2 linked regions of the Coraliomargarita algicola genome follow. The protein of the gene in region 2 binds, or shares a complex with, the protein of the main gene of each other region. Links are inferred from orthologs where the notes say so. Each region holds a gene or a part of one and is shown on either strand. Other genes may lie near its edges.

Region 1 (8,071 bases), 1.7 Mb from region 2 along the record:
ACGAAGCATGCCAATACACATAAGTGTTAAAAATAGTAATATTATTATTGCAAAAAGTATTACGATTTGAATTTTAAATATAAATCGTATGAAGACTGTACAAAAAACGAACAGAACACTCGCTCAGCGCATAAGTATCTCACTGCCAGCGAAATTGGCGACTGCGCTGGACGACATGGTGGACTCCCGTGGCTTTCAAAACCGTTCGCAAGCCATTGCTGAGATGATTGAGGAGAGCCTCATCCAACATAAACAAGAAGACAACTCGGCCATCATGGCCGGAACGATCACTCTTATTTATGACACGGGAAAGACGGGACTGCTACAGCAGCTAGCCAAAATCCAACGTCAGTACGTGCAAGAGTGCATCAGTAGCCAACATGTATTACTTGAGGGCCAGTACATAATGGAAGTGGTATTAGCCCAGGGCCCGGTGCAGAACCTGCGTGAACTGACAAATCAAATGCTGGCATGCAAAGGCGTCAGTTCCGGCGGCCTTACTTTGACCAACAAACTGATCCCGCAAGTCCATGCCCGCTAAAATTGCTATTTGCTCTCGGCGATCAACTGCTGCGCACGATTAAGCGCTTCGTCATAGTGGCCGCAGAAATTATCGATTCCCAGCGTTTTCAGCGAATCCGATTTACGTAGAAGTTCCAAGGGCTGCCGATGGATTCCGCTCACAACGATCGACGTTCCTCTCTCCCGCATCCGTTCGACTAAATTGACTAAGGCATAAAGCGCAGTGGTATCCATTGCGGTCACTAAGTGCATGCGCAAGATGATCACTTTAGGATAGTCGGACAATTCCTCCAGCGCGTCTTGCATCTTATCGGCAGCACCAAATAGGAAGGGGCCAAAAATACGATACACCAGCACGCCCTCGGGAATCGCTTTACCTTGCGCAACGTGCTCGGGCGATTCCAAGACATCATTGTGCGTCACACGGCTGACCTCCGTAGTCTCTGAAACGCGACGAATAAACAGCAAGGCTGCCAAGACCATACCAATCTCAATTGCCACCACCAAATCAAAGATCACCGTTAGCGCAAAAGTCGTCAATAGAACCAAAGCATCCCCCGTTTGCATGCGCTTGATTTCCTTTAAAGCCCGCCACTCCCCCATGTGCAAGGCCACCATCACCAGCACTGCAGCCATGGTCGGCATCGGGATATATCGCGCAAAAGAGGAAAAGAGCAGTACAATAGCCAACAATGAAAGCGCATGCACAACCCCAGCCAAAGGAGTACGGCCGCCATTACGAATATTAGCCGAAGTGCGTGCAATCGCGCCGGTCGCAGGCAAACCTCCGAAGAAGGGACAAATCAAATTCGCGATACCTTGGCCGATCAGCTCCGAGTTACTATCATGCCGCTGATTAGTCAGACCATCGGCCACCACCGCCGAGAGCAAAGACTCAATCGAACACAAAATCGCGATCGCCGTGGCTGGCATAATCAACTCCCGTATCATTTCCACCGAAACTGCAGGCATCATAAAACTGGGCAAATGCGCCGGAATCGCCGAATCGCCGAATCGCGAGCCCACAGTGGCGATCTGAACGCCCTCCAGCTGATTCAAGCCCCACACCGCCAAGGTGCCGAGCAACATGGCCACAATCGAACCTGGAAGGCGCTTCCAACCTATACGCGGCCAAAAGAATATAACCGCACAGGAAAGTAGTGCGACCAGAACAGTCATCGCATCTAAAGTTCCCAAATGGTGACACAGCCATTCTACTTTTTCAAAAAACTCGCCCGGGATCGCAGTCTCTCCATGAATACCGCTAAAATCAACCACCTGAGTGACCATAATCGCCACCGCAATACCAGTGGTAAAGCCCGAGGTAACGGGCCAAGGAATGTATTTGATCAAAGTGCCCAGCCGCGCAAAGCCCATTAAAATCAATATGATGCCAGCCATCATCGTCGCCAACAACAGGCCGACATAGCCATGCGCTTGCACAATGAGTAGCACAATCGGGATAAAGGCCGCGGTCGGCCCGCCGATCTGCACCCGACTACCTCCGAATACGGAAATTAAAAAACCAGCGATAATCGCCGTATAGATCCCCAATGCCGGCGCGGAGTAAGGAGTGTCCGCCCCGACTGGAATACTCGCAATGCCTAGGGCAAGTGCCAGCGGTAGAGCAATTAAACCGACCGTGAGCCCCGCGGCGGCCTCGCGTCCGATGTCGGCGCCACTAGGACGATTGCACAATAATTCAAGGAAACGTGGTTTGTAAGCGTGTGGCTTCATAAGTTGTCAGAACGGTCCAACAGAGACCGCAAAGTACAAGCCTCAGCACTTTCTCACGATTTAGGCAAAGTAAATTTATAGTTCAGCCCAAAAACGAGCATCCTTACTAGCACCCACGTTAAACTCTAATTGGACGCTGACTGTGTTGCTTCAGCACGCGCTTTGATACGCTTCTCTGCCTCTAAAATGATCGCTTCACAGCCTTTGAACTTATGCTCATCCAAGCATAGCCGGCGGGATTTCCCCCCATCATCGTAAATGGCATAAGCGATCCCCTTATTCTTCCACTTCTTACGGTCCATGCCTGTAATGGAGTCCAACTCGACACGCTCACCAGAAGCACCGATCACTAGCTCTCCCTCTGCGCGCACCTTACGGGTATGATTCCATGCTATCCATGCACCAAATAACAAAGAGCCGCACATCATCACCCAGCCAATAACGCGCTGTTCATGAATATCTGCATCAGTGCGCTCCTTTGGCACATTACTGCGATAACCTGCCTCGCGGGCATGGCGTTGCCAAGCGAGCTTTACTGAAGAACTTTCTTCATCTACCGCGTCTCCTGACTCAATCAAAGCATCCTTGATTTCTGCATACTCTCCATAGCGCTGCGCCTCGTTCGGCCACATGATATAGCCATCCGATAAAAACCAGGCAGCCATACCGAAGATCATAAAAAACATAAATAGCATACGACGACGCCATTCTTTAGAGATACCTGCCACTACTTCCATGGCGCCTACGTTTGAAGGCATTTTTCTGAATGACAATTCAAATAGTCAATTTACGCATGACTGTAACGCTTCAATCAGAGCTTACTAATGGACCTCAAACTGCGCATTTATGCAAAAAATCTCGGGATTATATAATTTTCATTCATAGTATAACGCGCTATTTTGGTTCGTTTTAATCAAATGTATCCCAGATATGACGATAATTCATGCCTCTTTCCCAGTCTGCCCTTGCGTAGACTTTGGAGCTGGATTTCCTAATTCAACTTTTAATCCATACAAATTATGTCTGAAGCAACCTCCGATATTGGCCTGATTGGCCTCGCAGTAATGGGCCAAAATCTGGCTCTTAACATCGCCGACCATGGCTTTAAGATTTCCGTTTATAACCGGACGACTTCCAAAATGGAAGAATTCGTCGCGGCTAACCCCGACACGCCGGGTGGCCTAGTCGGTCAAGCCGAGCTCAAAGACTTTGTCGCCTCGCTCAAACGTCCTCGTAAAATCATCATTCTGGTGCAAGCAGGTTGGGCGACAGACAAGGTGATCGAAGGCTTAATTCCCCTTCTTGAAGAAGGTGATATCATCATCGACGGTGGCAACGCCAAGTGGGACGACACCATCCGGCGCGAAAAAGAGCTTACAGAAAAAGGGCTTCGTTTCATCGGTTCCGGAGTATCCGGCGGAGAAGAAGGCGCTCGCTTTGGTCCGTCTCTAATGCCAGGCGGCAGCAAGGAAGCTTGGTCGCACCTAGAGCCCATTTGGAAAGCGATCGCAGCCAAAGTAGACCCAGAAACTGGTAAACCACTCGAAGGCGCCGAAGCTGGCAAGCCTGTCGAAGGTGGTTTCAGTTGCACCGCCTATATCGGTCCAGACGGTGCCGGACACTACGTTAAGATGGTCCACAACGGCATCGAATACGGTGACATGCAGATGATCTGCGAGGCTTATGACCTCATGCAAAATGTGTTGGGACTCTCTCCGGCAGAGATGGGCGACATCTTCACTGAGTGGAACAAGGGCGACCTCGACTCCTTCCTGATCGAAATCACAGCCGACATTCTGAAGCAAACCGATCCCGTAACTGGCAAACCATTCGTCGACATCGTGCTCGATACAGCGGGTCAGAAGGGCACAGGTAAATGGACCTCTGTCAATGCGCTCGACATGGGCACACCTGCACCCACCGTAGCCGAAGCCGTCTTTGCTCGCTGCCTATCAGCCGTTAAAGACGAACGTGTTGCTGCGGAAAAGATCCTTAAAGGCCCTGAGGCCGAAGCCTTCACTGGCGACAAGGCTGAAATGGTCGAAGCGATCCGCGAGGCTCTTTACGCCTCCAAGATCTGCTCCTATGCACAAGGCTTCCAATTGATGGCTTACGCTCAAGAGGAATATGGCTGGAAGCTCAATTTCGGTGAGATTGCACAAATCTTCCGCGGTGGTTGCATCATTCGTGCGGCCTTCCTGCAAAAGATCACAGAAGCCTATGAGCGTGATCCGAATCTCGCCAACCTTCTGCTGGACCCATACTTCAGCGAAGCCATCCACACCGCCCAAAAGAGCTGGCGTAAAGTCGTGGCTCTAGCCGCCACACACGGTGTATCCATCCCAACCTTCAGCTCCGCGCTGTCTTACTTCGATGGCTACCGTAGCTCGCGCTTGCCGCAAAACCTTCTGCAAGCTCAACGTGACTACTTTGGTGCCCACACTTACGAGCGCACCGATGAGCCTCGTGGCAAGTTCTACCACATCGACTGGCCCAAGGCAGATCGCCCACAATTGGAAATGTAATTGCTCGCAACGAGCGGTCACATAAATAGAAGCTAAACGCTTTCAACTTTCAAAGCCCCCTCTTTAGGGGGCTTTTTTGTGCCTATAAAAGATTCGCTGTAATCAGAGAGGTCTCCCGACTAGGCCACTGATTTGCCCAGGTAAGCTAACATCCACATTTCCTTCCAAAGCCTGTAGCGGCCTTCATAGGTAATCTTACCATCCTCTTCCTGGCGCGGACGTGGCACTAAAAACCCAGTCTCTACATTGAGCCGCTCAAGTATGCGTTGCTGATCATTTAACTCAACTAAAGCATCCTCTTCGACTGGAACGGGTTCAAAACCAGAAGCCAACAAACGTTTTCGATGTAAAAGTAGCAGGCGTTTTAAAGAACCAATTAATGGTTTGCGGCACATATTCCAACTCTCTGGATAATAGCCTCCATATGGAAGGAAAAGATTATCCGTAATCAAGCGCTCACCATCTTTTGACTGCGTGCTGATCGTATAACAAGCAATCGCACCGCCTTTGCGCTTCGGTAAAAATAAGATTTGTATGCGCGTCAGCCCATCCGTGCTTTCATAAATTGATGCACGTAAAAAGGTGCCTTCAAACAGTTCTGCCTTCAGAGCTTTAAGCCGACTATACTTTTCAGTGCGCAACCAATCCTTGAGTTCAATAAAACGTGCATCTGCCGGCCATTCATCGCCGTCAACATTCTCATAAAACTCTGGAAATAGCGGTAATTCACTGCGGCTGAGCGCTTTAATTGCGATCCAATTATACCCCGTCTCCAATACAAACCAAAGAGCCAGCCCTGTCACAAAATGCACCCAGTCTGGACGATAGGAGAGACCAAATACTTTCAGAAAATAGGCAAATAAAGCAGCGAAGAGGAACCACCGCGTCCAACGCCCTAACACGATAAAAGCAGGCATCGATAGGCGGTTACCAAGCATTGGTAACAAGACTGTCACGATCGCCACCATAAATAGTAGCCATTGATAGATTTCTGAAGATTCAGTAAACATAGTCTAAAACAAAGAAGGACGGCCTGAACGACCGTCCTTCATAAAATGTGTTATGGTCGCTTAAATTAGTTCAAGCGCAGTGGCATGATCACACAGATGAAGTTATCCAATGTCTTGAATAGCCCCGGGCTGAGCTCATCCTTGAACTCGAAGAAGACCTCATCCTTAGTCAAAGCCTTAAGCGGCTCCATTAAAAATTGTGGATTGAACGCGACTTGCACCTCAGGGCCATCATAAGCGATCGCCATCGATTCGTGCGATTCACCATATTCAGTCGACGAGCCAGAGATTTCCAGCAGGTTCTTACTCACCTTAAGCTTTACAGAGTTACTCTTGTCCGATGTCACCAAAGCTGCACGGTGCACGCATTCAAGCATTAACTCACGCTCGATTTTGACTCGGTGCTCTGTTTCCTTAGGGATGACTTGACGATAATTCGGGTAGTTACCTTCTACAATCTTGGATACGAGATAGAGGTGGTCAATCAAACCGGAATCGCCCGCTTCATCGATCGCGATTTCAAAAGCTGCCTGACGATCGTTGAAGGCGACCTTCACAGCTTCTCCCTTGCCCATCAAACGCTCCAGCTCGCCCACTGTCTTGGCAGGCAAAATTAGGCTGCCCGCATTGTCTTCGCTGATTTCTAGTTCCAGCGCAGTCAAACCAAGACGGCGTCCATCCGTCGCCACCAGCGTCAATTTCTCATCCGCAAAGTTAAAGTATACACCGTTGAGGATGTAGCGATTCTCATCCGTGGATTGAGCGTAAGACACGCTCTTGAGCATGTTTACGATTTTGTCCTGCGAAAGCTCAAAGACTTTACGATTCTCAAAAGTAGGCAACGGTGGAAACTCCTCAGCACTCAAACCCATGATTTTGAAAAGTGAACCACCCGATGTAATCTTCGCCTGGTTGCTATCACTGGTTTCAACAAATACCTCGTTGACCGGAAGCTCACGCACGATTGTCGCCAATTTGCGAACTGGCAATGTCGTGCTGCCAGGTTCAGAAACCTCAGCCTTGATTCGGCAACGAATGCCAAGGTCAAGGTTGGTTGTAGTCAGCGAAATGTGACCCTCCTCGGCTTCGATCAGCACATTGCTGAGGATGGGCATGGTAGAACGAGTCGCAACAACGTTGAGAACTTGTTGGAGGCCGTTGCTAAAATGATCCTGGTTGATCTTGAACTTCATGGTGGAGAATTTGGCGTTTTTTTGGACTTACTGGCAATGCTTATATAATAGTTCTTTTTATATATTTAAATCTCTTAGTAACAGTAAGGGGGTGGATTAAGTAGAACAACTCATCAAGTCTCTGCCGACAAGTCATTTGCGAAATAAATTTTATGTGTAAAAGAGGGTGAATTAAAAATGAGGAGAGTGAACAATGGGAATAACTTTTTAGAAATCCACAGACTATTCGCACTTATTCCCAAGTTATTCACTGCCTTTATTGGGGCCTAACTTGAGATTTTTACGAGCACGGTAGATGCGGACGAAATGACGGATGGGCCCATAGGCTATGTAAGTAAAAAACAGCAGCGCAAAAAAGAATTCCTTGAAGAAGAAAGCAGTGCCCAAGCCTAGAATCAGAGCGATGAAGGAGCGAAACTTTGTCTGTGTTTGCCAATCGACGTTTTTGAAGCTGGGATACTGTATATTGCTCACCATCAGATAAGCGATCGCTAGCATGAAGGGAGGGATCAGTAGCGCCAGGCTACGGGAGTCGTATGTGGGGGTTTTGAGGCTGGTGATGACTAATACGATCGAGGCAATCATCCCAGCCGCCGCAGGCACCGGCAGGCCCAAAAAGTCATTGGTGCCTTTCAACCTCTCGGCCGGAGGAAGCATCGGGTGAGTCAGCACGTTAAAACGCGCGAGCCGAACGGCTGCACATAGCAAGTATACAAATCCAATCAGCCAGCTAATTTGTAAAAAGATCGGATATTTTTCGACCGTAGGCGTCAGCACCAGAAAGATCATCATGAGAGCGGGCGCGACACCGAAGGAGATGATATCTGCGATCGAATCAAACTCCTTGCCAAATAATGATTCCCGGCCACCTAATCGAGCAACACGTCCATCCAAGGCATCGCATATAACCCCAAAAAGAATGAACCAAACAGCTTGTTTGTAATTGTCAGAGACAACGCTGGGGTCGGTGGCGTAGTTAGCTTGTATGCAACGCAATATGGCTAAGAAGCCAAAAAAAAGATTCCCAGCGGTTAAGCTGTTGGGGAGGAGATAAATGTGGCTGGCTTCCCCGGAATCTGCGTAT
Region 2 (8,146 bases):
CTGGCAGCCGTCATCTACACCGACGTCATTCAAACTGTCTTACTACTGATCGGCGCCTTGGTGATTACGGTGGTGGCCTTCGACAAGGTCGGCGGCTGGAGCGGCATGACCGCCGACCTCGACCCCTCGCGGCTCAGTCTGATCCGCCCGCTTGACGATCCTGGCGTGCCATGGCTGGGATTGATAACAGGCGTGCCGCTACTCGGATTCTACTTTTGGTGCGCCAACCAATTTATGTTACAGCGGGTCTTAAGCGCAAAAAGCGTCCATCACGGCCGCTGGGGCGTGCTACTCGCCGCAGCGCTCAAATTGCCCGTGCTCTTTATCATGGTGCTGCCTGGCACCATGGCCATCCACCTCTATCCCGACCTCGCACGTCCAGACCTGGTCTACCCCACCCTGATGTTTGATCTATTGCCGACAGGATTGCTGGGCTTAGTCATGGCTGGCTTTATTGCTGCACTGATGTCGCAGATCGATTCCACACTCAATGCAGCATCCACCCTAGTCACGATGGACTTTGTGCACAAACGCCGCCCTGAATTAAGTAGTGCCACACTCATGAAAGTGGGCCGTTGGGTCACAGGTATCTTTATGATTCTGGCCGCACTCTGGGCACCACAAATCGAAAATTTCGCCTCTCTCTTCAAATACTTGCAGATGGTGCTGTCCTACACCGTGCCGCCAATCTGCGCGATTTATTTAGTCGGCGCATTCTGGAAAGGGGCCAATGCACAAGGAGCATGGTGGGCTGTCATTTGTGGCACCGCCACAGGCGCACTACTTTTCGTGGCCAACGAGATCGTAGGCCTGACGGATCTACACTTTCTCTACGTAGGTCCGCTCTTGTTTGCCGTTTCTGTGATCACTCTCTGCCTCACCAGCCGCAAAGAACAAGCACCACGCGACGAGCAAATTGCACTCGTTTGGACGCCCGCCTTCTATCAGCAAGAGACCCTCGAGTTAAAGGAGCTCCCGATCTGGCAAAACTACCGCCTATGGTCCCTGCTCCTACTCATTGCAACCGGCGTGCTGGTCGCCTGCTTCGCCTAATCGTGGATCGGCTCAGCTTCCTTCTTTTTCGCTACGTGGAAATGGCGCAAACCAAGCCGCAAAGAAGGATGGAATCGTGGCAAACATGACGATGACGAAGAACGTCAAATAGCCGTATTTATCGGATAAATACCCACTCACCGCAATCGTGGGCCAAAGCACCAGATTCATCAACGCCGTGCAGAAAGCATAATGCGTCATGTGGTATTTCCCAGGACTGATCTGCTGCATCATGTAGAGCATATTGGCCACAAAGCCGAAGCTATAGAAAAACTTCTCAATCACCACCATCATAGTCACCGTCATCAGTGAAATCTGCACATCCGGCGAGGCCACGTAGGCCAAATACACATAGGTCAAATTGGGCACATTTAAACAGATCGCCATCGTGAAGAGCGTCTTCTTCAAGCCATAGCGAGAAATAAAGAGGCCACCCAGCAGACCACCACTCAGCGCCATGATAATACTCAAGCCCCCGTCGATAATACTCTTCTCCACCAAGGTCAGTCCGACGCCGCCCTCCGCCAGCGGCGCTTGTAGAAATAGATGTCCCACCCCCAGCAGCAAGCCCTCGCCGCTGCGAAACAAAAAGACAAAGGCCAACATCCCCCAGATCTGCGGCTTCCTAAAGAAATCAGCCCAGGCATCAAAAAATGTCGAGTAGATCTGTTTGAAATTCTCCGGCCGCTGCGCCACCTCGCCTTGCGGCAAAAAGAACATGTGATAGCCCGCCAGCGCGGCCATCACCGCCGCGGCAACCATCCACGCAATCGTCCACGAAGATGACTCCGATTGCCCGAAATAGGCAGCCACCAATAGGATCACCGTCGAAGAAAAAAAGCGCCCCACATTCCAAAACATCCCCTGAATACCGACAAACTTAGCCTGCGAACTCTTATCCAAAGTCGTGATATACGTGCCATCCATGCAGATGTCATGCGTGGCCGAGGCGAAGGCCATCAGCCACAGGATACCGATCGAAACGGTAAAGTAGCTCGGCAATTGCAGACAGAAAGCCAAGGCGGCCAACAATCCCACCATGCTGAACTCCATCACCACCACGATCCACTTTTTGGTCTTAAACATCTCCAGGAAAGCGGCCCACAGCGGCTTTAAGGACCACACCAACGTGATATTTCCCACCCACAAGGTGATGTCCGTATTATCGTGGCCGAGATATTTAAACATCGTAGCTGCCACCCAAGTAATCATTACGTAAGGCAGCCCCTCGGCAAAATATCCGGTTGGCACCCACGACCAAGGATTACGTTTGGAAGCAGTAGTTTGACTCATAGGCAATCAGTAGTAAGAAGAACACACAGCTTGATGGAGCCGCCAAGCGACGAGCAAGCATTTTAATAAAACACCTCCGCCCCTCCAACAAACAAGACGCCGCTAGCGCGACATCGCTACAACATTCATGGCCTATTGCTGATCGGCCCCGTAGCGACGCGATGCCAATCGCGTCTCCGCCCCACAAACAAGACGCCGCTCGCGCGGCATCGCTACAACATTCGTGGCCTATTGCTGATCGGCCCCGTAGCGACGCGATGCCAATCGCGTCTCCGCCAACAAACAAGACGCCGCTAGCGCGGCATCACTACAACATTCATGGCCTATTGCTGATCGGCCCCGTAGCGACGCGATGCCAATCGCGTCTCCGCCCCACAAACAAGACGACGCTCGCGCGACATCGCTACAACATTCATGGCCTATTGCTGATCGGCCCTGTAGCGACGCGATGCCAATCGCGTCTCCGCCCCGCAAACAAGACGACGCTAGCGCGACATCGCTACAACATTCATGGCCTATTGCTTATCGGCCCCGTAGCGACGCGATGCCAATCGCGTCTCCGCCCCGCAAACAAGACGCCGCTAGCGCGATGCGCTATGGCGATAGCGGAAAGCCGCAGCGCATAAGTATCGTTTTCGCCAAGCAGGGAGACTTCAAGTTCAGCGATACCTAGGGCCCCAGTCACGCCCTCCGCGGGGTGCCCATCGCGCAGGCCGAGCAAGTCTCACAAGGCTCCATCGATCTGATCGAGTTTTAGCTCTCTGCCTTTTTCGGCTTCTTCGCACGAGGCACGTCGCGGGCATCGAAGTGCAAGATGTATTTTTGCTCGAAGTAAGGATCACTGAATGTCTCTTCCAAATTGATTGTTTTACGCGGACGTATGCCCAGCGCTGACAACTCATCGTCCAACTCCCCGCCCTTCCAGTAAAGCACTCCATTCGGAATCGAGTTACGCTCACCGCGGCGAACATTCCCTTTAATCCAACTAAAATATTCCGGCAGATTTTTCACAGCGCGACCGGTCACGAAATCGAACTGCTTCTTGACCTCTTCGGCTCGACATTGACGTGCTTCCACATTTTTTAAGCCGAGCTTGTCGATCAGGTCTTGAACTACGGTAATCTTTTTACCGATCGAATCGATCAATGTGAAATGCGCCTGCGGATAGCAGATCGCCATAATAATACCTGGAAACCCACCACCAGTGCCCACGTCCATGATACGAGTGCCTGACATCAGCTTCAGGTGATTGGTAATCGCGAGACAATGCGAAAGGTGATGTGGCTCCAACTGATCGATGTCTTTTCGCGAGATGAGATTAATCTTCCCGTTCCACTCACGCAAGAGCACGGCCCACGCTTCCAGCACCGGCCAGGTCTCTTCACTTACATTGGGAAATTGTTGTTTGATCGCTTCCATATTCTATTTCTTTAATTCGGAACTGCTAACTTTCGCGGCTTCGCTTTTTCTGCAGCTAAATGACTCTCCAATGCCATCAACTTTGGTCATTATTTAAGTAGTCATCAAAGAGCCCTTCAATTTCTTCAAGCATGCTTTCTGAAATCGAGAAATCAATTTCTTGCGCAAAGCAGTCCAGGCTCGTGATCGCATTAGTGGTGGCTTCACTGATACTCTCGTTGTGCAAGCGCTTAGCAAAATCGATATTCAGTCGATTAATATTACGATAGATTTCTTTTAACCCCTCAAAATCCCAATCCGCTTCGCCTCCCTTTTTATGACGGAAATACTGGGCCAGTGCATACATCGAAAGTGCCCGATAAACAGTTTCCTCCGTATCGGCAAATGGCAGGTGAAAGCGCGCCATCGGACGTAACTTATCCAGAACAGGACATCCACTGGTCACCATGTAGATGCCGATCAGCGAACTAATCGCCGGAAACAAGGCCGTCTTTCCTCCTTTCGTCACCCTCTGCGGCGTCTCGACTTCGACGATTGCCGTTTCGACCGACTTAAAGTCCTGAAAAAATTCAACAATCTCGACAATATTAACCGCAACCGGACAGCGGGGATGCTCTACAGAATTCAATGGGCACTGCCGACACTGCTTATACTTCAGTCGCGTCCACTCAGGGTACACATCCCGCTCAGGCGTCAAAATTGAGCAATTTTTCCGATCCAATTGCACCAAAAACTCCTTTTCCAATCCATCTGGGAACTGAAAGCGATAGGTTAAGGAAAAGGCACCGGATTGAATCATAGCGAAACTTCGTCATATGCACATTGAAAAGTCAAAGCCGCGCTCAAATAATCGTCATATTCATAATGAAAACCAATCGCCGCATCATACACATCGACATGGACTGCTTCTACGCAGCTGTCGAAATGCGCGAACACCCGCAATTCGCCCACCGACCGCTGGCAGTTGGCGGCGCATCAGGTCGTGGTGTATTGACCACCTGCAACTATCCCGCCCGTGCTTACGGCGTGCGCTCGGCCATGCCAGTCTTCAAAGCACGTGAGCTCTGCCCACAACTCATCATCCTCCCCGTGCGCTTTGAGCTCTACCGCGCCGCCTCTAAGAAGGTACGCGAAATCTTTACACGCTACACCGACTTAATCGAACCACTCTCACTCGACGAGGCCTATCTGGATGTCAGCCACCTACGTCGCCCTGGCGCCGAAATCGCCGCAGAAATCCGGGCGACCATACTAGCGGAAACCGGGCTGACCGCTTCTGCAGGAATTGGTCCTAATAAACTCATCGCCAAAGTCGCCAGCGATTGGAACAAGCCTAACGGACAGTGCATCGTCGCCCCCTCGAAAGTCGACTTATTCATGCGCGAACTCCCCGTGCGGCGAATCTGGGGCGTGGGCCCCAAAAGTGCCACACGACTCAGCGAGAATGGCATCGAAACCTGCGCGCAACTACAACTCAAAGACAAAACCTGGCTCGCTCAAGAATTTGGCAGCTTCGGTCTAGAGCTCTACAAACTTTGCAGAGGTATCGACGAACGCCCGGTGCAAGCCAACCGCATCCGTAAAAGTCTGAGTAACGAACGCACCTTTTCAAAAAATTTGGAAAGCTTGGAGGCCTGCCAGCAGGCACTCATCCGACAACACGACGAAATGATCGAAGATCTCAGGCAAAGTGCACCCGACCGAAAGATTGCAAAACTACTGGTCAAACTAAAGTTCAGCGATTTTCGACGCACCACCGCAGAGATGCCCGGACAAAAGCCCGACCTCAAACACTACCAGCAACTACTGCGCGAAGCATGGGGCCGCAGCGGAGAACCTGTACGCCTACTCGGCATTGGTGTGCGCTTTGCTGAAAGTGAAGGCAGCAGCGAACAACTGGAACTCGCACTGTAAACTAGCGTAGACCATACGCTTAAACATTGAAACCAGCCGCGTTCATCACCTAACATTCAGCTCAATGAGCAGCGAACCTCCCCCGTTACCCAAATACAAACTAGCCAAACGAAGCATCGAAAGTGAAAAAACGCCTGCTCCCAGCTCCACAGCGAATGCGAGCTCTCCAGAGATAGAGCCCAAACGGCCACTGCAATTGCGCCCACCCACTCAGCCAGGAATCAAAAAAGATTCAATGCTCAGCACTGCCGACATGCTGGAAGACGCCTACGGCGCAGAAAAACGCACCCGCAAGCGTAAAAATACCATCGAAAAGATCAAAGCCTGCGGCTTAACACTCTGCGTCATCGTCCTATTCTTCGTTGGTACCCTCGCGCACGCACACATCTACATGAAATTACCCCGCCTAGAACCTCTCAACTGGTATCTAGCTTTTTTACTGGGCTCCAGCTTCGCAGCCTGGCTCTGCCTGAAATCAATTCATTTTATAGAAAAAAGAGAACGCTCCCTCGCGATCACCGGGCTCCTACTCACTTGCACCGTCACCTACTGGAACAGCTATGTTCTGGACTATGCCATTCGTGGCGAAAGCGTCAGCCCCAGTAATGCCCTATGGGTCCCTAAGGATGTCAACGACCTGGCAATTATCACCGAACTCAATGCACTACGCGGCGTCAGCAAAACAGCGTCTGCCTACACCGAACTGCCCAGTCAGGCCTACTACAATGCCTTCAACGCCCTAGACCGTAAACATTGGCGCCCTCTATTTCACCAATTCCTGAGCCCCGATGAATTAGAACAGGTCAATCATGTTAATGTGAACGATTATATTCGAGTCGTCGTCGAACGCATGCGCGCACACCGCGCCACAGTGTGGACCCAATACAAAGAGCAGCAACAACAGGCCAGCATCGGATGGCAGCTACAACAAGCACGCTTAAAGCCCTACACTTGGGTCCTGCGTCACCTGTAACAGCACACAAAAAAACCGACAAAAGATAATGTCGGTTATGAAAAGCTATAAACAAAATGGCGCAGTCCCTACCCCTAAGGACTGCGCCAACCATTGTCTACTTTATGTCCTCCGGAGAGGACTTATTCTGTTACCCCAAACTCCCTTGCGGGAGAAAAGTTGATGGACGGAATAGATCACACAGATTCCGCCGCTGCAAGTTTTATTTGAATCATTTTTGATTTTTCTTATTTTGCTTATAATAAGAATTAGACTCGCTTATTGGATTAATAAAGATTGCATCGCAGAAAGTGGCGCGAGGGATACCCCTAAACCCCGCGCCACACTATTTTCTGCTTTGTCTTATTACCCCAACTCCCATACACGGGAGAAATAGAAATATTGGAAAGAACTGATATAGACATTACCATCTATCGTGCCAACTTACCGTAGAGCTTAAAAATTGCTCTTTTTTCTACTAAAATAGCCAAGCATCGTGAAATTTTCCAAAAACATCGAAGACATCATCGCCGACTTCCGAGGTCTCCCTCACACGGTGACTACGTCCGCGCGGCGCGAGCCTAAGCCTCTAGACAGCATTATGGTGCTCCTGCAGGAAAAGTATAAACTGGAAAAACCCAGCCCCGAACGCACTTTAGTCGAAAACTGGGAAAAAATCTTTGGGCCCAGCCTATGCGAACGCTGCCACCCCGTGCGCATCAAAGACGAGCGCACCCTCATCATTTCAGTCACAAATCAGACACTGCGCTCCGAACTTCAATTTATGAAACGCTCCTTCTTGAAAAAAATTCAAGCACTCGAACACTGCAGCGACATTAAAGATCTGGTGATACGAAGCTGAAGCGCTCCCAGCCCACAGCCCACAGGCCGCCCCCTATATGCGAGGACGGCGGCGTTTTTGCGAGGACGCGGCGTTTTTGAAAACTTTGAGGTTTGAAACGCGGGGATCATGCCGCAAAGCTGCCTCCACAATTATGAAAAGCTACCTTGATCTTCTTCGCACTGTCCTAGAGACGGGCACTTACCGCGACGACCGCACTGGCACAGGCACCTACTCGATCTTCGGGGCCCAAGCACGCTTTTCGCTCGATGCCGGGTTTCCACTGCTCACCACAAAAAAGCTACACCTACGCTCCATCATCCATGAGCTACTGTGGTTTCTTCAAGGCAACACCAACATCAGCTACTTAAAAGAAAACAAAGTGCGCATTTGGGATGAATGGGCCGACGCAGACGGCAATCTCGGCCGCGTCTATGGCGCACAATGGCGCGACTGGGCCGGCCCCGATGGCGAACGCGTCGATCAACTGGCCGAAGTCATCGACTCACTCAGAAACAATCCCGACAGTCGACGCCACATGGTCTGCGCTTGGAATCCAGGCGAGATCAAGCACATGGCCCTGCCCCCCTGCCACGCGCTGTTCCAATTCTACGTCGCCAACGGCGAGCTCAGCTGCCAGCTCTACCAACGCAGCGCCGACATCTTCCTAGGCG

Evidence for each region.
Region 1: the proteins of dinB (region 2) and dnaN are in contact, whole or in part, in a solved structure (PDB 1OK7), measured with the Escherichia coli proteins. The link is inferred for Coraliomargarita algicola from one-to-one orthologs.

Annotation. Positions count from the first base shown.
Region 1 is NZ_CP138858.1:2,883,359-2,891,429, reverse strand. Bases 4,924-7,772 are described here. They hold dnaN (DNA polymerase III subunit beta), read right to left. Parts: upstream 6,988-7,772; coding sequence 5,860-6,987; downstream 4,924-5,859. Other genes in these bases: pssA (CDP-diacylglycerol--serine O-phosphatidyltransferase), read right to left, coding at 7,231-7,772; SH580_RS11690 (hypothetical protein), read right to left, coding at 4,924-5,794. In the rest of the region: SH580_RS11710 (CopG family ribbon-helix-helix protein), read left to right, coding at 89-541; SH580_RS11705 (SulP family inorganic anion transporter), read right to left, coding at 547-2,259; SH580_RS11700 (hypothetical protein), read right to left, coding at 2,385-3,017; gndA (NADP-dependent phosphogluconate dehydrogenase), read left to right, coding at 3,279-4,784; more of SH580_RS11690, read right to left, coding at 4,904-4,923; more of pssA, read right to left, coding at 7,773-8,071. UniProt on the Escherichia coli protein: Confers DNA tethering and processivity to DNA polymerases and other proteins. Acts as a clamp, forming a ring around DNA (a reaction catalyzed by the clamp-loading complex) which diffuses in an ATP-independent manner freely and bidirectionally along dsDNA.
Region 2 is NZ_CP138858.1:1,207,736-1,215,881, forward strand. What follows is about bases 3,731-6,654. They hold dinB (DNA polymerase IV), read left to right. Parts: upstream 3,731-4,629; coding sequence 4,630-5,679; downstream 5,680-6,654. Other genes in these bases: rsmG (16S rRNA (guanine(527)-N(7))-methyltransferase RsmG), read right to left, coding at 3,731-3,765; SH580_RS04680 (DUF6901 family protein), read right to left, coding at 3,842-4,564; SH580_RS04690 (hypothetical protein), read left to right, coding at 5,744-6,652. Also shown: SH580_RS04665 (sodium:solute symporter), read left to right, coding at 1-1,053; SH580_RS04670 (MFS transporter), read right to left, coding at 1,066-2,346; more of rsmG, read right to left, coding at 3,100-3,730; SH580_RS04695 (DciA family protein), read left to right, coding at 7,128-7,493; SH580_RS04700 (thymidylate synthase), read left to right, coding at 7,627-8,146. UniProt on the Escherichia coli protein: Poorly processive, error-prone DNA polymerase involved in translesion repair and untargeted mutagenesis. Copies undamaged DNA at stalled replication forks, which arise in vivo from mismatched or misaligned primer ends.